Regions from separate parts of the Desulfatiferula olefinivorans genome, predicted to be linked through region 2. Evidence: riboswitches for the same ligand, from Rfam matches in the RefSeq annotation. Region 2 holds a riboswitch; the other holds the start of a gene.
The links. Region 2 has a riboswitch for cobalamin ahead of tsaA (tRNA (N6-threonylcarbamoyladenosine(37)-N6)-methyltransferase TrmO). Riboswitches for the same ligand answer to the same signal wherever they lie in the genome.
Positions count from the first base shown of each region.

Region 1: another riboswitch for cobalamin. It lies ahead of ACYQ11_RS15400 (TonB-dependent receptor plug domain-containing protein); the one in region 2 lies ahead of tsaA (tRNA (N6-threonylcarbamoyladenosine(37)-N6)-methyltransferase TrmO).

Region 1 is NZ_BAAHXV010000023.1:65,568-72,555, reverse strand. It holds gene ACYQ11_RS15405 (IMP cyclohydrolase) at 1-601, shown strand, start outside; gene ACYQ11_RS15400 (TonB-dependent receptor plug domain-containing protein) at 748-2,688, opposite strand; cobalamin riboswitch at 2,844-3,028, opposite strand; gene ACYQ11_RS15395 (mechanosensitive ion channel family protein) at 3,622-4,659, shown strand; gene ACYQ11_RS15390 (hypothetical protein) at 4,652-6,988, shown strand, end outside.
Region 2 is NZ_BAAHXV010000002.1:283,482-290,469, forward strand. It holds gene ACYQ11_RS02910 (FecCD family ABC transporter permease) at 1-23, opposite strand, end outside; gene ACYQ11_RS02915 (ABC transporter substrate-binding protein) at 20-958, opposite strand; gene ACYQ11_RS02920 (energy transducer TonB) at 958-1,617, opposite strand; gene ACYQ11_RS02925 (ExbD/TolR family protein) at 1,614-2,018, opposite strand; gene ACYQ11_RS02930 (MotA/TolQ/ExbB proton channel family protein) at 2,015-2,650, opposite strand; gene tsaA (tRNA (N6-threonylcarbamoyladenosine(37)-N6)-methyltransferase TrmO) at 2,660-3,139, opposite strand; cobalamin riboswitch at 3,274-3,469, opposite strand; gene ACYQ11_RS02940 (LamG domain-containing protein) at 3,530-5,782, opposite strand; gene ACYQ11_RS02945 (ATP-binding protein) at 6,174-6,988, shown strand, end outside.

The DNA of each region.
Region 1 (6,988 bases), on a different contig from region 2:
GGTGGTGGATCTGAAGAGCCTCATCGATGGTGGCATCGTGGCCCAGCTTTCCTTCGTGCCCGAAGCCCGGACCCGAAATGATCTGATTTTGGCCCATTGTGACTACAAGGGGAAAACGTACACCATCAACCGCAAACCCACCGACGCCGAATACGAGGACATGCTGTTCGGCTGGCTGGTGGAATCCGGCATCACGTCCAATTCGGTGATCTATGTGAAGGACCAGGTGACCGTGGGCATCGGAACCGGTGAGCAGGATCGGGTGGGCGTCGCGGAAATTGCCGTGGACAAGGCCTACCGCAAGCTGTCCGACCGGTATGCCTATGAATCGTATGACATGGCCTACCATGACCTGTCCGATCCCGAGAAAAAAGCCCTGATCGACGAGCGCGTGGCCCGGGAAAAGGGCGGGCTCATCGGTTCCTCCATGGTCAGCGACGCCTTTTTTCCCTTCCGGGACGGGGTCGATGTGGGCCTGCGCCAGGGCGTGTCCGCCGTGATCCATTCCGGCGGTTCCCTGAACGATTACCAGAGCATCGAGGCCTGCAACGAGGTGGGTGCCACCATGGTGTTTACCGGTCAGAGAAGTTTCAAGCACTGATCCGTCGGGCCGACGCTTTGGGGTGGACATGGTGGACAGCGTGGACGAAGTGGACGCGGTGGACGGGTGACGCAGAGGGCGGGGGCGGTGAAAATAAATGGGCGCACGGTGTGCGCCCATTTGCTTTCAAGCTCGCAGGGACTGCATCAGTAGGTGTATTTAAGGGAAATATAAAGGGCCCGCCCGGGCATGGGGTAACCCTGGACCGCCGCGTAGTTCTGGTTGAACAGGTTCTGGATGTCGCCCTTGATTGAGAGTTTGCCCCGGCTGCCCCAGTCCAGAAGATCCTTGGCGATGGACAGGTCGGCCACGGCGTAGCTGTCCAGGGTCGTGTCGCCGGTGCCGTTGTAGTCGTTGATGTCCTGCTCGCTGAAATAGGACACGTTGAGGCGGCTCGAAAAGTCCGATTCAGGATGGATGTACTCGATACCCCCGGCCAGGGTCCATTCGGAAGTGTACTGAAGATCCCGGTCGTTCTGCTCGTCGGTGTAGTCGGTCAGAAAGGTGAGGGACATAAACGGGCGTAAGGCGGATTCGAGAGCGAAGGTTTCCCCCAGGTCCCAGGACAGGTTGGCTTCCAGGCCCGAGAGGGTGGCTCCCTCCAGGTTGGCATAGGTGTACTGACCGGGCAGACTCTCCTCGTAGGTGATGTAGTCGTCGAAGGTCGAATAGAAATAGGTGGCACCGGCGGACACGGGGCCGCGTTTCACGTCGAAACCCGCTTCCCAGGTCCGGCTTTTTTCCGGCGACAGATCCGGGTTGCCGGACCAGATGCCCCAGGCTCCGTAATCCCTGTACATGTAAAGTTCTTCGGTGGTGGGCATGCGGAAGGATTCGGCTACGTTGAATCGAGTCACCAGGGTCTTCCCGATTTTGTACGAAGCGCCCGCGCTGGAGGACCAGTTGGTGTCGTCAACGCTTTGACCCCCATCGTCTTCGACCTCGTATTGGTCGTAACGCCCGCCCACAGACAGAATCAGCCGGTCGTCAAGGAGGCTTTTCTTGGCCATCACAAAGGCGGCGGGGTTGTCGTAGGTGTTGTCGCCTGTGTCGTAAATCGACCGGACCTCGTAATTGACCCAGTCAATCCCCAGGGTCAGGTGATCGTTCGCCCGGCTCGCCGTCACCTGGGCCTGGGCCCCTTTCTGATCGGATCTGAGATAATAGTCGGGAACGCTGCCGCTGACGTTGGGATCGTAATCCGTCCGCCGGGTTTTTCCCTCAAACAGGCGGACCTGCCAGGACAGGGCCTCGCTTGCAAGACGTCCCTGGTAGTTCAGATCCATCGTGGTGTGCTCCGAATCCTTGTAATTGTTCGGGTCGTTGTTTACGAAGTCATCGGGCAGTCCGATGCCTTCGCCGTCAAATCCGGTGTAGGTAAACGATACCCGGTGACCGGGCAGAAAGGTCCAGCCCAGTCCGGCTGAGATCCGGTCCTCCCGGTCGACGCCGGTGTTGTTGTACAGGATGTTTTTGGAGGTGGTGTAGGCTTCCTGGCTTTCCCGGGAGGCGGAAAAGGAAAGATCCACCGGACCCATGCTGCCCGATCCGCCAAAGCCGGTCTTCTGATACTCAAAACTGCCCAGGGTTTCCTCAACAAAGAGGGTGGGACGGCCGCTGCCTTTTTTCGTGATCACGTTGATCACCCCGCCCATGGCCGAGGACCCGTACTGCACCGATCCGGGGCCCCGGATGATCTCGATGCGCTCCACATTGTCGATCAGGAGCTGGGACACATTGCCGTTCCCGGCCCGTCTGCCGTCAATGAGAATCAGCACATGACCGGCCAGGTCGTTGCCGTGGGTTTCGGTTCGAAACCCGCGAACCGAAACGGCCGTCAGGCTACCGGGATATTTCCGGATGGGAAATCCCTGCTCGCTGAGCAGCTGCCCCAGATCACGGGCTGCGGTTTTTTTGATGTCTTCCCCGGTGATCACCGTGATGTTGGTGGTCACATCGGCTTTTTTTTCCTCGATCCGGCCTGCCGTGACCACGACCTGATCCATTTCGTGAACGGCATCGTCTCCGAAGGCGGGAGTCCCTGTGGCGATCAGCACAAGCCCCACCAGCAACCATTTTCTGTTCATCTTTTTTCTCTCTCCTGTAGTGATAATGAAACAATAGTGCGACAGATTGAGGACACCACGGACGAGGCAAAAAAAAAGGCCGATATGAAAACATATCGACCCGGGAATCCCTTTTTTACCCTGAGATCACATGGAACCTTCCTCTTGCCGCGAGGTTAAGGTTCGTCGTCCAGGCAGGTCTTCTGACTTCCGGTTCATCCTACTTGCAGCGCCTTCCCGACCTTTAACGATCAGTGGCATCGTGCTGCGTTCGTCCCGGTCACAGCGGCGGGCCCGTTCCCGTTTTTCACGGAATTCCCTGTTCGGCTTCGATGGAAGCACCTGGACAACAATGCCTATGGTGTTAAACCGGATCTCTGCTTTTTGTCAATGAGAATCTCAGATCAATCACTTTCATCAACCACCCGTTCGCTTCACGCATGACACCCCAGGGCAAACGCAAGTATGATCTATTTCCTGCGGGACGGCTTCATGCCGTTCACGTTTACGGTCACGAGCACGAGCACGTGCACGATGGTGGCCGGCGACACGTTGACCGCCGCCGTCAGATGATTCAACTGGCGTGGGACGAGCCGGTCGAGCCGGTCTCGCCCTGTCGTGCTCGTGCTCGTGAACGTGAACATGCACGTGAACGAATGTTACATGCGATTGCCCTGGCACGCATGACACCCGGGCTTGCCACAACGGGCATGGCGTGGTAGGTTAAGTAACCTGTGTATTCAGTCATTCATTACAAAATATCATTAACTTAGGGTTTGATGGGCACGCGTTGCTTCGCCCATCCTACATCGTGTCGCCCATAGGATGGGCAAAGCAACGCGTGCCCGTCAGCGAGACAACGAGAATGTTTTTTAAGTTAACGGCATCGAAGCTTCTTCCGGCAATGTAAAGACGCATTGCCCGCCGTCCTGTGACCCGATAGGGGATCGTTTGATGATACGCCGATGTGTTTTTTCAGCGCTGTTGATCGTTATGCTCCTTTGCCGCGTTGCCGTGACGGCAGCGGTCGATCCCGTTTCCGAAGAGCCTTCGGGCCGGACCGAAATCTCGGTTGTGGATGCCGGTGCGAGTGCCGACGCGGAGACCGTCCCATCGGAGTCCGCCGCCAAATCGGGGCTTCCCGAGGCCCTTGCGCAAACCAAGCCGAAGGTGGAATGGTCCCTGAGCGCCGCCAAGCTGCTCTGGTCCGTGGTGGTGATTGTTCTGGCTTACTACGTCATCGCCTTTGTTTCGCGCATTCTGGAGCGTATCGCGGAACGATGGGTCAATCTCCGGCTTGCGGTCATGCGCCTTATTCCCTTTATCCGGGTACTGGGTTGGACCGGGGTGATGTACGTGATCGTGGCCGGTATCCTTGCTCCGCCCATCGAGACCCTGCTGGCCCTGACCGCCTCGGCCGGTATCGCCCTCGGGTTCTCGTCCCAGGATATTCTCAAAAACATGTTCGGCGGCATGATGATTCTGATGGACCGACCCTTTCAGGCCGGCGATAAAATCCAGATCGGGGATCATTACGGCGAGGTGATTCAGATCGGACTCCGTTCGGTGCGCATCGTGACCCCGGACGATTCGGTGGTGTCCATTCCCAACAGCGACATCGTCAATCAGCCGGTATCCAACGCCAATAACGGCGAGTCCAACTGCCAGGTGGTGGCCGAACTCTACCTGCCCCTCGGCCTTGATTTTTCTGTTCTGAAAACCATCGCCCGGCGGGCTGCCGTTGTGTCCCGCTATATCTATCTGAACAAGCCGATTGTCGTGGTGTTCAAAAATGAAATCCACGAAGGACGGTCCCTGCTGAAAATGAGGGTCAAGGCCTACGTTCTGGATATTCGGTATGAATTCCCCTTTGCCGGTGACATGACCGAGCTGATTGTGGAAACCCTGATCCGTAAAAACCTGCTGGACGACGCGAATCCCTTGACGGCTCCGGCCTGTCTTCCCACTATAATGGACACGCCCCATGAGTGAAACACCCAACGATGCCAAGGATCCTGTGGTCTCGGCCTGTCTTACGGAAGGTCGACAGTTTCTCGATGAGGCCTTCGATCGGTTTCTCACCCCCTGTGCCGAGCATCTGGAGGCCTTTTCCCGGCTCCTCGGGCAATCCGTCCAGTCGGACGAGGGTGACGATACTCTGTCGGCCGAAGACCTTTTATGCCGCATATGGACACGCATCGACGATTTTCTCGATCACGTGAAAGAGATATCCGATTTCAAGCCCCTTGCGGAGATCAGAGTCGAACTGGACAAGGAAGGGCAGGACCGTTTTCACCGTTTGATCGGAACCTTTCCCCGCAGCTATGAACTGGTCTGGAACGATGATTTTTTCAAGCCCGGTCCAAAGGACTCCCAATGGATCAGGACGTATAAATCGTTCAGGCGGCTCCGTCGATCACTGAGCCATGCCGGCCGGGTTACCGCCAATGTGTTCCGATCCACAAAAAAACCGCCGTCGCCTCAGACCCATGTGCTGAACCTTCAGCATTTTCTGAGGCTTCATTTTCTGATTCCTTACAGCGATCTGATTTCCGGGTGCATGGATCTTTTTCTGGCCCGGATCTCCGACCGGCTGTTGGCCCTTCACGCGGTCATGAGCGATCACACACTGGGCTTTCTGGGCCTGGGCGAAGAAAAAAGCAACTGGATTCGGGACGTGCATGACCGTGTTCAGGCCCGGATGGCCGGGCCTGGACCCGACGTCTTCGATCCGGCGGCGCTTTCAGCGTCCCTTGAATCCGTCAAAGCAGAATGGCTGGAGCGGTTCGACGCCTTTGCAGCCGCCTTTGAAACCGAGTGGGCCCATGCCGCCCAATTTTCAGGAACGCCGGTTCTGCCCCATGGCCGGTATGGACGCCGCCGCTTTCTCAAGGCCCAGGCCCGACAGCGACGGACATTCAACCACGCCCAGGATCTTTGGGTCCGTCATTTTGAAGGGGAGGGACGGGACTGGACCCATGATGTCGCCCTGAGCCGCATTCAGGTCCAGGTGGCGAAAAAAACCCTCGAAATTCTGGCGTCGGTGTCGAGCAAGATCACCGGCCGGATTCTTCCCCAGTGTGAACACGCCGTGGAAACCCTGATGAAAACCCGTCAGCGCTTAGGCGGCATGGAGCAGGCCGGGGAATGGCATCTCAAGAAAACCATGATTCAGGAAAGCCGGACCCTGGTCCGGGATTTCCGCCGGGAACTGCTTCCGGCCATCGCCAACCGGGTTCTCGGTTCGGGAATCGGCCAGGACCTGTCTGCCCTTAGCCGTCTGGCCCGGGACAAGGCGAATAATCTGGCTGAAAACCACGTGGTGTTCAAAAAACGGGACGACCATATCCCGCCCCAGTCCGAGACGGCCGAGATTCCAATCCGTGAGCTGTTCACCGAAGAATTTCTGATCGCCTTTCAAGCCCGGCTTGACACGTTTCAGCAGGGCCTTCGCATTCGGCTGGACGATACCGTAAACGGCATGAACGATATTCGGGAGGTCGTCGAGTTTAACCTCGAATCCTCCTTTGCCCTGCTGGATAAGGAAGATTATACGGAGGAAGCCTATCAGATGGTCGTCGAAGGCATCGACCGCAGCATCCGGCAGCTGAACGAACTGATGGACCAGGTTCGGGGCCTGCCGGACAGCATCGGGGCAGACTTGGGTGAAATTGCCTACGGCTGGATTGTGCAGATCCAGAAACTTCTCGACAATGAGAAACTCATTGCCTTGAAATTGAAACTGGCCAAGGCCAAGGCTGCGGGCCGTCTGAAACGGATGGTCCATGATCTGGCCGCATGGGTCGGCCGGAAGATGAAAGCCCTCCGGGCCCAAGGGCGTAAAGCATGGGAAAAGGGCAGGGAATGGTATCAGGACGTAAGGATCAATCTCGGATTTTCACCTCCCGACGAAGACAGTACCATCCAGTTCACCCAGTTTCTGATTGAGACCGCCGAGAAACTAAAAGCCCTGCCCTTTGTGTATCAGCAGCTCTTTCAGATCGAACCCCTGACCGATGACCGACTGTTTTACGGCCGTGAGGCCGAGCGCAAAACCCTGACGGATGACATGGCCGCCCTGGACACGTCCGGAGGGATGGCCTGCGCCCTGGTGGGCGAGCGGGGAAGCGGCAAAACAACCCTGATCAACATGCTCACCCCCGAATGGTCCAAGCATCGAACCGTTCACGTGCTGAACCTCAAAGAAACGCTGCATGACACGGCCGATCTGCCTGCAATCTTTCATCCGCTTCGACCGGACAAGCCCTTTGACACCCTGGACGATCTTTGTGAATTTCTGATGTCCGACGGCAAGCCTCCG
Region 2 (6,988 bases):
GTCTGGTTTACGGACAGCTTCACGGCGATGCCTCGAAAGGGGTTGAAAGGGGCACAAAGGCCGGATGAATCAGCGCCGTCAGCATTTCAAGACCCGAAACCAGCCTGGGTGTGGGCCGGTCAAGCACATCGGAATCCACGATATGGACCCGGTTCTGCCTGACCGCGGCCAGATCCGGCCAGGAAGACCACTGTTTTTTGACCTCTTCGAAAACCTGACCCCGGGCCATGGAGGTGATGATGATCACGTCGGGGTTCAGATGAAGCACCTCCTCGATGGAAAAACGCGGATAACCCGGCGTGATGCCCGCGATGTTGTCGGCCCCGGACAGGCGGATCAGTTCATCCAGAAAGGTTCCCCGGCCCACGCTGACAATGGGGGCCACCCCGATCTGGAAAAAGACCCGGGGCCGGTGCTTTAAACGGTCCGTAAAGGCTTTGACGTGCCGGATGCGATCGGAAAAGTCCCGGACCAGCCGGGCCGCACGTTCCTCTGCGCCCAGCACCTTGCCGATATCGGTCAGGGCGCCGATCACCGAGTTCAGATCATGGGGATCGACCACGAAGACAGGAATGCCCATGGCCTCAAGGCGAAGCACCGTTTCCTTGGGGTTGCCGTCCTTGATGCCGATGCAAAGATCCGGAGAAAGACTGACGATCCGTTCCAGATCCAGACGGATATAGGATCCCACCTTGGGCAGGTCGCGGATGGACGGCGGATAGTCGCTGAAACGGGTCACCCCTGTTAGCAGAGACTCCCGGCCTAAGGCACAGACGATTTCCGTGATACTCGGTGCCAGGGATATCACACGTTTCGGTGCATCCGGAATCAGACAGCGCCGGCCCAGCTGATCCACATGCTCGGTCAACGCGGCGGTTGCCTTAACCGCACAGACCGACAGAAGCAGGCAAAGCGTGAAAACGCGCACGAAGGTCAGCCTCGATGCGTTGTTCGTCATCAGGCCCCCTCCAACTGAAAGACAACGGGAACCTTGACCCACATTTCCAGATGCTCGTCACCGCGAAGACCCGGTTCGAAACGCCACCGCGACACGCTTTTCAAAGCCGATCGGTCCAGCAGGGAAAAACCGCTGGACCGATCGACCCTCACATCCTTCACATGGCCGTCCCGTCCCACCAGCACGTCGAGTTCCACCCGGCCTTCCCAGTTCCGCTTGCGGGCCAGGGCGGGATAATCGGGCGGCGGATTGTCCTGATACAGGGGAAACGCCTCTCGGACCCGTGCCTGAAACGGGTGGGGCTCCTCCCTTACGGCCTGGGTCTCCCGGGCAGGATCATCCGGGACCGTGTCCGCTGCCGACGCCGTTTCCGGCATAGGGGCCGGTTCTACCGCAGGAACCGTTTGATTTTCCGGAACCGGTGCCGGACGTTTCACCGTTTTTGGGGGAGACGTCTTTTTCTTCAACGGCTCAGGGGGTTTTGGGACAACCGGAGGCGGATCGGTTGTGACCGGGGCCTCGATCAGGCAAAGATCCATGCTCATCACCCGGACCTTTGGGGTTTCAACTACCGGACGGATCAGATGATCCACCGATGCGGCGCAGAGAATGCCATGAAGCAAAAGCGACACAGCGGCCGGAACGATCAGTCGTTTCATGGCCCCGGAACCTCCGCCTGAAGGGACAGCCGGGAAACACCCAGCCCCCGTACCGTGTCGATCACCTCGAACAGCATCTGGTAGGATATCTCCCGATCCCCGAAAATCAGAACTCCGGCTTCTTCCGGCCTTGCGATACGCCGCCCGAGTTCCTCGGCCAGACGGGTTTTGTCAACGGGCTCCTTGTCCACATAAATATTGCCGTTGTTCTTCAGGGTCAGGGAGACCAGGTTATCCCGGCTCGTCTCCAGATGGTTCCCGCTGGGCAAGTCCACGGGCACCCCGTGGTGCACGGCCATGGACATCATGGCATAGATAAAAAAGACAAGAAGCAGAAACACCACATCGATCATGGGCAGCATGTCCAGTCTGATTTTTTTGCGCGGGCGAAAAACCTTCATCGCTGGGCACCGCTCCCCCCGTCGGTCGGCACGTTTTGTTTTTCCCAGACGATTTCCAGGCTGGTGGCGTATTTTTCGATGAACAACGCCGCATTTTCGATTTTCGCGTGGAAAAAATTATAGGGAAACACCGTGAAAATGGAAATCGTCAACCCGGCCGCCGTGGTGAGAAGCGCCTCGGCGATGCCGGAGGTCACGGCCCGGGGATCACCGATGCCCGATTGCCCAAGCACATCGAAGGACACGATGATGCCCGTCACCGTTCCCAGAATGCCCAAAAGAGGGGCCACGGTGATCATGGTATCGAGAACCCCCATGTAGCGGTTCATTCTCTTCACTTCATCGGCCGCCGCCGCCTCCATGGCCTTTTGCATGGAAAAATCCCGATGCAGAATACCGGCGGCCAGAATCCGGATCATGTAGTTGCTTCGCCCGGCACAGATGGCCCGGACACCGTCCCAGTCCGCCTGCCTGACGCGTTCCAGAACCTCGAACACCTGTTCCTTGTTCATGCCGCCATGGAGCCTTGCCCAGAAAATCAGCCGCTCGATGATCACGGTCACCGAAACCAGGGAACAGATCAGAAGGGGGACCATCACCGGCCCCCCGTTTTTGAGCATCTCGATCAGCATGGCCTGTCCTTATATAAACCGATTGTCCGCCCGACGCGTTTGAACATCCCCCGTGGACGCCGCCACCCAGCCCGATCTTACCTCGCCGCGGGGTAGGTCGAATACCGGAACATAGGGTTTGATATCCAGAAGCGGCGTTTTATCGACCACATCGATGCCTTCCACGTCCAGAACCGGGCCCCGTACGCCGGTCAGCCGGACGATGGACAATCCGATGGGATTGGGGCGTCGCGGCGCCCGGGTTGCGAACAGCCCCCGGGGCGTCGTATCCATGAAAGGCGTCACGGTCAGCGTGAAGGTATCCGACAAATGGAACTGATACAAAAGGATGATATGGGAAAACCCGTCAAGATCGTTAAGGCCTTCGACATACTGAGGCATCAGCTCGACGGTGCCCCGGGTCTGTTCGGCCCCGGTGGGCTGAATGGGCATGCCTTCCCTGTTCTGAAACGGTGTACGGATCACCCCGATGGGATGCAGTTCGACCATAGTACCTCCATGGGCCACGCCCCGTGGCCTTATCCCCCGAAATAAAAAACCCCGGACCGACGTGATGCCGCGATCCGGGGATATCCCTGTTCATCCATAAGATCCGCTTTAACCGGCCTTCCGTCCTCGAAGGACCCGGTGCGTCCATTCAGGCAGGTCTTCTGACTCTCCTCCCCTTTCAGCCGCCTTCCCAATTCGTGCGATCAGTGGCATTGATGGCCGAAACGTTTCTTTCACAAAAAAGACAAGAGGATTACAGCGGCGGGCCCGCTCCCGATTTTCACGGGATTCCCGATTAAGCCTTTCGGCACCTGAACATGTCTGTTTGTGCTACCCCATGGCCCATCCGATGTCAATATGTTTTTCCGGCCGGCCCCGTCAGCGGCACGATCATTTCTTCGGGAGCAGGTGCCCCTTGTTCAGGGTTTTCCTTCCCTCGAGTATCGCAGGTCCCACCGGCACATGGAGGGGCTTCACGGGGTCGACGGTCGTCATATCGTGAACTTCCTGATCGGAAAGCGCCCGTCTCCAGAGCGTCACCTCGTCGATGCAGCCCCGGAACAGGAGGTTTCCGCCGTCGCCGACACAGATGTAGTCGCCACTGTTTACGTCCCCCGACAGACCGGTCCGTTGTCCCACGCGATTGCCGTTCACATAGAGACGGATGGTGTTTTCCCCGGCGTCCCTGACGGCAAGAATATCGTACCAGACACCCACATTAACAGGATGGGCGAGAAAGGTGGTTTGTTTTTCCTTGTCTCCGATGAAAAAGGTCACCTGATCACTGCCGTAAAAGAGCCCCCACTTCTGATAAGGTGAACCGGCATTGGTCACCAGCCCCTGACGAATGCCCTGGGCCGGTTCATTGATCTTGACACGGCAGGCCACGGAAAAGGACCCCCGGGAAAACGTGTTGGTGGCCGTCAGCGGAATTTTGATCCGATCGCTTCGGTTGTAAAAGCAGTAAGCCCGGTTGTCGTTCCCGAAACGGTCCTGGGACAATGCGGCGCCATAGACGACGGCATGGTTCTGTTCAGACGATGAATCGGTCGCATCGCCGTCAAAATGATACACACCCACCGGCTCCTGCCTGCTGTCCTCGTCCGGGGAGAGGGAGGCGGTCTGAACGAGCTGAAGGCTTTCCTGATGAAAGGCCGCCATGTTATCATCGCTCATGGCGCGATCCCACAGCGTGATCTCGTCCATGCGCCCGACAAACAGGAGGTTCCCGTGATCCCCGGCGTAAATCGGCCCCAGGCTGTCCACGCTGCCGGACACGGCGGGGCCGGTATGAACCGGCAGACCGTCGACGAACAGGGTCATGGTGCGGGTCGCCGCGTTTCGCGTTCCCATGACATGATGCCAGGCCCCGGGGCTGAGGGGTGCCTGAAGAGACGAAGCGTCCCCTTCCTGGTTCCGGAGATAGAAATTAACCCGGCCCTCATGGGTGTAACGGAAGGCCCAGAACGGTGTGCCGCCCGCGGCATTGCTCAAAAGCTCCACCACTCCGACCGGCTCATCGGCGGGACGGACCCAGAACGAGGCCGTGAAACTGCCCGACGCAAAAGTCACGGCATCCGTTCTGGGAATTTTGATTTTGTGGGGGCGATTGTAAAACAGATAGGCCCGTTCCGGATTGCCCACCCGATCCTCGATCAGCTCCGCACCGCTCACGACGCCGTGATTTCCCCGTCCCGAACTGTCCTCGGCGTTGCCGTCACACAGATAGCGGGCCACCGGCTCGGGCATGCCGGGCAATTCAGCCTCATCGAGGATTTCATAAGGTTCCACGGCCTCCGGGGCGTGAATCCGTGCCAGAACCGCGCTGTCCAGGGCCTGGTTCCACAGGCGGATATCGTCGATCCGTCCCACGAACATCAGATTCTTCTGATCCCCCACGGAAATCTTCCCCCCGGCGTCCACGGTGCCGCTGACCCCGGTTGCCGTTTCGATCAACCGGCCGTCCACGTAAAGGCTGATCGTGTTGTCCTGGGCGTTTCTCACCCCGGTGACCTGATGCCAGGCGCCGTCGGTGATGGGCGCGGCGATGGAAACGGTCTGACCCTCCTGGTTTCGCAGGCGAAAGGCCATCCGGTTCGCATCGATCAGATTGAAGGCCCAGAAGGACGGCGAGGAAGAGCGTTCGTTTGAGACCAGGCCCTTCATCCCCCCGTCCCTGTCCTGGGTTTTCACCCAGAACGACACGGTGAAGCTGCCGTTTGTAAAGGTGTTGGCCAACGTTCGGGGAATATCGATGCGATGGGAGCGCCCATAGAAAATATAGGCCGAATCGGGCCGTCCGTAACGATCTTCGGTGAGGACGGCATCGAAAACAATCGCCGTATTGCCCTCGGGCGACGTGTCGGCAGGACCGCCTGAGAACAGATATTCCCCGACAGGATCGGGAATGGCCACGAGGGGCAACCCGGGATTGACCAGGGACACGGCGGCCGGAGGGACAAACTGGACATCGCTTGATTTCCTGTCCACGGCCGTCATTTTTTCGCGGCCGCCCTTCATCTGCTCAAATTCCCGTTTCTGAGATTGTTTTTCCTTCAAAAAACCGTCCATGTCCGACTCGGCTCCGACACCAAGTGAAACCGACACCATTACCAGAACCAGCACCGCCGCCAATGTTTTCATAGTCGCTCCCTGATCAGATGGTTAAGTGGGTAAGACAAACGGACTCACGATACACCCGGACCGTTGTAAAGGCAATGAAACGGATCACACCCCGGACGCCCGCAGATCGTTAGGGTCATACGACCCACCGGACGGCCCTGTGAAAACACACTATCGAGTCCACCTCATTTCCGCAAGGGTTTCATACGGTTGGCCGACCACCGCCGGGAAAATACCTTGACGGATCCTTTGTGCGTGGCGTATCCTTATTTCGTTGTCCCATGATTCACATGTTCGATTCCTTAATCTCATGTTCACGCACATCGACGGCTTTGTTTTTTTTCCGTGGTTCCGGACGCAAGAACCTCGATGACCCTTCACGTCGGAAAAGACGAAACACAAGGATTTCGTGATGCCCCTATTCAGACGATCGGGACTGTGGGTCCTGATGGCGGTCGTCTTGCTGACCGGACCGAACACCCTTCCTGCCCGGGAAACCCGGTACCTTGAGCCCCAGGGGTTCCAGCGCGTTCTGATTCTGTATTCCTACAATCACAATCAGACCGCCCAGCAGCAGATCGCCGACGCCCTTGAATCCGCCCGCAAACTATCCCATCTTCCGTCGGACAGTTACGTCCATGAGTTTCTGGACGTCACCTTCACGAAAGATAAGGCCCAGCTCCTGATGCTGCGGGATTACCTCGCGGCCAAATACAAACACAAAACCTTTGATCTGATCATCACGGTGTTCGACGCCGCACTGAGGTTCCTGATCGACCACGGCGAGGCGATCGCACCGGACAGCCCCTGCCTAGCCCTTTACAATCAACACCGGCCCGGCCTGACCCGGGGCGGAAAAAAAGTCATCCAAAGCCCCCTTCATGTCGAAACCAAAGGCACCATGGCCCTGGCCCTGGAGCTTTTCCCGCGGGCCCAAAGGGTGGTGTTCGTCACCGGCAGCGGGAAACTGGACAGGGAGTTCGAGGCCCGGGCCCGTGAGGCCTTCGCGCCGTGGGAAAAAACCCTCACCGTCACCTATACCGGAGATTTGCCCTTAGACGACCTGTTAAACACCATCGCCCAACTCACCCCGGAGGATCTGGTGATTTACGGGCGATACACCTCAGACGTCACCGGAAAAAATTTCAACCCCCGAACCATGGCCATCCTGATTTCCCAAGTGTCCCCCCGGCCGGTATTCTGCCTGGCCACCTCCCATCTTGACAC